2 regions of the Clostridium sp. Marseille-QA1073 genome follow, and region 2 is predicted to be linked to the other one. Evidence: riboswitches for the same ligand, from Rfam matches in the RefSeq annotation. Region 2 holds a riboswitch; the other holds the start of a gene.
What was found. Region 2 has a riboswitch for S-adenosylmethionine ahead of metK (methionine adenosyltransferase). Riboswitches for the same ligand answer to the same signal wherever they lie in the genome.
Positions count from the first base shown of each region.

Region 1: another riboswitch for S-adenosylmethionine. It lies ahead of ACY1IQ_RS11860 (methionine ABC transporter ATP-binding protein); the one in region 2 lies ahead of metK (methionine adenosyltransferase).

Region 1 is NZ_JBSVQM010000011.1:126,019-129,344, reverse strand. It holds gene ACY1IQ_RS11870 (MetQ/NlpA family ABC transporter substrate-binding protein) at 1-441, opposite strand, end outside; gene ACY1IQ_RS11865 (methionine ABC transporter permease) at 458-1,117, opposite strand; gene ACY1IQ_RS11860 (methionine ABC transporter ATP-binding protein) at 1,110-2,075, opposite strand; SAM riboswitch class I at 2,402-2,504, opposite strand; gene ACY1IQ_RS11855 (lipopolysaccharide biosynthesis protein) at 2,585-3,326, opposite strand, start outside.
Region 2 is NZ_JBSVQM010000028.1:29,377-32,702, forward strand. It holds gene ACY1IQ_RS18555 (PQQ-dependent sugar dehydrogenase) at 238-1,350, shown strand; SAM riboswitch class I at 1,580-1,685, shown strand; gene metK (methionine adenosyltransferase) at 1,766-2,941, shown strand; gene recD2 (SF1B family DNA helicase RecD2) at 3,324-3,326, shown strand, end outside.

The sequences.
Region 1 (3,326 bases), on a different contig from region 2:
ATTTTCCTCTAATAGTTTTAATGCTCTTGATCCATTAGTAGGATCATTTGGTATTGTTATAGTTATACCGTCTTTTAATTCATCTAAGCTTTTTATTTTCTTTGAATATAACCCTAATGGCTCTAAATGAATTTTATTTAAGGCAACTATATTAGTTTTATGATTTTTATTGAATTCTTCGAGATATGGAATATGTTGAAAAAAGTTTGCATTCAGCTCACCATCTTCCAATGCTCTATTAGGTAATACATAGTCAGAAAAAACTTTAATTTCAAGTTCATATCCTTTTTCTTTTAATATTGGTTTAACTTCCTCTAATATTTCCGCATGAGGTACTGCTGTTGCACCTATTGTTATTTTTTTACTATCAACTTTTTTTCCACATGCTCCTAATGTAAAGATTAATAATCCACTTAATACTACTGATAAAATTTTTTTCATTTAAATTACCTCCCTATTACTTCAATTTCTTATAAACTATATTTCCAAAAGATTGAATGCATTGTACTAAAAGTATTAATACAATAATCGTATATATCATTACCTTATCATTAAACATATTATATCCGTACATTATAGCAACAGAACCTAATCCTCCTGCCCCTACTGCGCCAGCCATTGCTGAATATCCTATAATGGTGATTGTAGTTAAAGTTATAGCCGATATTATAGAAGGCATAGCTTCCTTTACTATTACCTTAAATAATATTTGAAGATTGCTAGCTCCAAAGGATTTTGCTGCTTCTATCAATGATTTATCTACCTCATTTAACGCTGACTCTACTACCCTTGCAACAAAAGGCGCTGCTCCTATAGTTAAAGGTACAATTGCTGCTTTTTCACCAATTATTGATCCTGTTAAAACTTTAGTTAAAGGGATTATAGCTATTATTAATATTATAAAAGGAAATGATCTTAAAATATTTATAACCACATCTAGAGCTTTGTATATTAATCTATTAGGTCTTAATCCCTTTCTCTTAGTAACTGTTAATACTAATGCTAATAAAAATCCTAGCACTACAGCAAATAGTGTAGACCAAAATACCATGTATAAAGTCTCTAAAAAACCCTTTAATAATATATCTTTTAGTAAGGTTATAATCTCACTACTCATTATTAATCACCTCCCAAGATATATTTTTACTTGAAAGATAATTAATAACTTTTTCTTTATTACAATTATCAATATTAATTACGAGACTTCCTAACACGTCGTCTCTAAACCTTTCAAGTTTTCCCCATACTATAGACATATCGATATTTAATTCTCTTGCCATAGAAGTTATAATACTTTCATTTGATGTCTCTTTAGGGAAAAATAATCTTATATTTACTCCACTATCTGGAACAATATCTTCCTCTCCTATTAATCTCTTTAAAGCTTTAGGAGGCTTTATGAAAAGTTCTTCAACTTCTCCCATTTCTACTACTTCTCCACTTTCCATAATTGCAACCCTATTACAAACTTCTCTTATCACTTCCATTTGATGAGTAACTATAATTATGGTTATGTTAAGTTTTTCATTAATCTTTCTAAGAAGATTTAGTATATCCTTAGTTGTTTTTGGATCTAATGCAGAAGTTGCTTCATCACATAAAAGTATATGTGGGTCTAAAGCTAATGCCCTAGCTATTGCTACTCTTTGTTTTTGTCCTCCACTAAGCTCTTTAGGTTTAGAATTAATTTTTTCTTCTAAATTAACTACCTTTAATAGTTCTAAGACTTTTGATTTTATATAGTTCTTATCAAATCCCCAACATTCCAATGGTAACGCAATATTTTCAAATACAGTTTTCCTTTCAAGAAGAGAAAAGTTTTGAAAAATCATTCCTAAATTTCTTCTAAACTCTCTCAGTTCCTTGCCTTGCAAATTATTTATTTCCCTATTTTCTATTTTTATAGTGCCACTATCATACTCCTCTAGTTTATTTAGACATCTTAGTAATGTAGACTTACCTACACCACTATGTCCAACTATGCCAAATATTTCTCCTCTATTTATCTTTAAGTTTATATCCTTCAGTACTTTTAAGTCTCCGAAGCTTTTTTCTACTGACAGAATTTCTATCAAAAGTATCACCCCTTTTTTCATTACACAATTCGGTATAGAGTACATCTATTTCATAATTAAAAATAATTCTTAATATTACTAAAAACTTATGTATTACTACAGTTTTCATTTTATTATTTCATCAGAATAGAGCCATAACTCAAACTTAAGTCAAACTTTATATCTTACTAGTAAAAAATAGATATTGTATATTAATTAATTGTTTTATCTTACATACATTAGATAATAAGTATTATCCATAAATAGTAAATATTGTATAATAAATATTATTCGCGAATAAATAAATTAAAGCCCGAGGAAATCCTCGGGCTTGATATACCAAAGCATCCTCATCTCTCAACATAATGTTGCAGGATTTAGCACCAATGTACATAACGTACTGGTTGCCGGGCTTCATAGGGCCAGTCCCTCCACCGCTCTTAATAAGATTTAGTATCTATTATTAATTTTTTCTTTTTTATCATTTTATATCTATTTTGGATTTATTTCAAGTACTTTTTTAAAACTTTTTAATTCTTTTTCAATTTTGCTTTAAATTTTTTTATTCCCCCACCTACATAATCTCTATATACAAATAGTAGAAGACCAATTTCACCTATTCCTATCAATATATAGGTTAAGTTGACTTCCATAAAGGTTGAGTACAATACATAGAGTGTTAATGCTACAGTCATTATAGAGAATTCCTTTATATGATAATTAACTTTAAAATGTTTTAAAGATATGAAAGTTCTCATAGCAAAGAATATTATATAAGAAATTCCTGTTGAAATAGCTGCACCTTTTGCACCATATATAGGTACTAATATAATATTACCTATTATATTAGTTATGCATGATACTGCTGCAATGTATATATGTGATCTAGGATTTTTAAGAAAATTAATTCCCATAACAGTAGTCTCGGAGATTGTGTACATTATTGGCATAAAACTTAAGAATGGAATTAAGAAAATAGCACTTCTATATTCTTTACCAAGCAATAATATTATTAAATCTCTAAATAATATTAGAAGTATGCCTCCAAGCATCATTACCACTGTTATTAATAAATTCATCTTCTCAAAAAACTTTGTATCATTAGGGTCTTTTTCATAACGCTCAAATGCTACTGGAACCCAAAATGTTGTAAAAGAACTTTGAATTATATTTAATATAGAAATAATTTTAAAAGCTGATCCATATATTCCAACTTCATTCAAGTCATTAAAATGTTTAATTGCTATCTTATCTGCTGATTGGAAAAGCCAA
Region 2 (3,326 bases):
AAGCTATTTTTAGAAAAATTATTTTTCAGAGTATATTTTAAGTTTTCATATTGGATGCTTATAATAGCTTTTTACGTGAAATCTTTAGATTAATTTATTAATATGAAAGCATTAATTTATCCCTACTGTTTTTGATCATTTTAAGGCGTGGCCAATAATGCATTAAAATAAATATCTCCTAATATAATTAAAGTATGTATTTAGATATGGATTTATTTAAGTTTGGAGGATAATAGTATGAGAGAAACGATTTACAATGTTTTGTCTAATATTATATTACGTAGTCGTAATGTAACTAATGCCAAAGTTAATGTAGTCACATCAGATGAATTTCCTTATGAAATTGAAATTATCGCTGAAAATCTATATATACCTTGGGCTATAGCAATAAGCGATGAAGGAAAAGTGTATTTTACGGAGCGGTCTGGAACAATTAGAGTGATTGAAGATGGCAAACTTAATACTCAGCCACTCATTACATTTGGTGCACCCTTTATAAGTCAGGGGGAAGGAGGGTTAATGGGTATTGTTCTAGACCCAAATTATTCACAAAACAATTATATGTATGTTATGCATTCATATGTAGAAGGTAATCAAATTTATAATCGTGTTGTAAGATTGATTGAAGAAAATAATAAGGCATCCATTGACCGGATTATTCTAGATAAAATCCCTGGTGGACAAATTCATAATGGAGGAAGGATAAAGATAGGACCAGATCAGAAATTATATATAACAACAGGAGATGCAGGAAATTCTATGTTAGCACAAGATTTAACAAGTAAAGCAGGAAAAATACTGCGAATAGAATCAGACGGCAGTATCCCAGCAGATAATCCAATTATTAATTCACCTGTTTATAGTTTAGGGCATAGAAATCCTCAAGGCTTAGCATGGAATTCAAAAGATATCTTATATGAATCAGACCATGGACAGATAGGACATGATGAGATAAATATTATACAACCAGGAGCCAATTATGGGTGGCCTCTCGTTCAAGGAAATGAAGAATCCGAAGAAGTTGTAACACAAAAACCTTTAATACACAGTGGAGAAGATACATGGGCACCTTCAGGCATTGCCTTCGTAAATCAAGGACCATGGCAAGGAAAATTATTAGTTGCTACTTTGCGTGGAGAACAACTACTTGCTATATCCCTAAATGAAGATGGAACAGAAGTAAAGAATCTAGAATCATGGCTAAAGAATGAGTATGGGCGTTTGCGTGAGGTTATTCAGGCGAAAGATGGATCGATTTATCTGACAACGAGTAATATGGATGGAAGAGGAAATCCTAATGTAGGTGATGATAAAATTATCCGACTCATTCCGAAAAAAAGTGATATTTAAAGAAGCAAAGAGAACTCACTTTGTTCACATTATCTGTAGAACAGATAATAAACATAGAGAGAAAGAAAATTAACTTCTCAGCAGAAACACATACTTATAGAATGTCTTTTTATGATATATGTAATGTTTATAGAAAAATTTTCCTCTTAATATAATTTACAGTAGTAATATTGACAGAGAAATGACATTATGTTAGTATTTATCTAGTAAACTTAATAATAAAATAATACTCTTATCAAGAGAGGTGGAGGGAAACGGGCCCTGTGAAACCCGGCAACCGGTATATATTTTACCACGGTGCCAATTCCTGTGGAAGTAATTCTGCAAGATAAGAGAGTGCAAGTATGTATATTAGCCTCTTCTTATCTAAGAAGAGTTTTTTTATTTTATAAATATAGTGAGGAGGAGATTATAAATGAGAAGATTATTTACTTCAGAGTCAGTTACAGAAGGCCATCCAGATAAAATGTGCGATCAAATATCAGATGCAGTTTTAGATAGTATATTAGAAAAAGATCCTAATGCTAGAGTAGCTTGTGAAACAGCAGTAACTACTGGTATGGTTATGGTTATGGGAGAGATAACAACTAATTGTTATGTAGATATTCCAAAAGTAGTTAGAAAAACTGTAGAAGAAATAGGATATACAAGAGCTAAGTTTGGGTTTGATTGCAATACTTGTGCTGTATTAACATCTATTGATGAGCAATCTCCAGATATAGCTCAAGGTGTTGATGAGGCAATAGAAAAAAGAGGACAAGCGAAAGAGGAAATTGAAGCTGTAGGGGCTGGAGATCAGGGAATGATGTTTGGATTTGCTACATCTGAAACTGAAGAATATATGCCTCTTCCAATAGCTATGGCTCATAGATTATCAAGAAGATTGTCAGAAGTTAGAAAAAATGGAACTTTATCATATTTAAGACCAGATGGAAAAACTCAAGTTACAGTTGAATATGAGGATGAAAAACCAATAAGAATAGATGCAATAGTTATATCAACTCAACATTGCCCAGATGTTTCTCAAGAGCAAATTTATGAAGACTTAATGAAACATGTTATAAATGCTATAGTACCATCTGAATTATTAGATGAAAATACTAAATACTATATTAATCCAACTGGAAAGTTTGTTATAGGCGGACCACAAGGTGATTCAGGATTAACAGGAAGAAAAATAATTGTTGACACTTATGGTGGATACGGAAGACATGGCGGTGGAGCATTCTCAGGAAAAGATCCAACAAAAGTTGACCGCTCAGCTGCATATGCTGCAAGATGGGTGGCTAAAAACCTAGTAGCTGCAGGAGTTGCGTATAAACTAGAAGTAGAACTTGCATACGCTATAGGAGTAGCTAATCCTGTATCAATTGAAGTTGATACTTTTGGAACAGGAAAGATACCAGATGATAAGATTGTTGAAATAATTAAAGAAGTATTCGATTTAAGACCTGGTGCTATAATAAAAGAATTAGAATTAAGGAGACCAATATACAGACAAACAGCTGCTTATGGACACTTTGGAAGAACAGATTTAAATCTTCCATGGGAAAAATTAAGTAAAGTAGCCCAAATTAGAAGATATATATAAGCATAAAGCCCTGTACTTAATTTAGTACAGGGCTTTGTTAATGCACAATTCAAAATTTGTGATTGTGAATTTGATATTTTTCCAATAAGTGCTAATTATTCTCAAAGATACATTCAATTTAGGAGTGGTATATATAGAATTTAACAGGTTTGTAATGATTATGAATTGGCAAAAATATATTATATATAGAATATATTTTTGCCAATTCATAATGAAAGATTTAAAATAGTACAAGATTCATAATTGAAGTGTCAATTATTACAAATTAACAATTTTTAATCATATTCTGTTCTGTATGGAACACCTATAAAGAGTATAATTAGAACCATACAAGCAGCTATGATATAATTAATCAAAAGAAGAATTTTTAGGAGAGATTTTCATG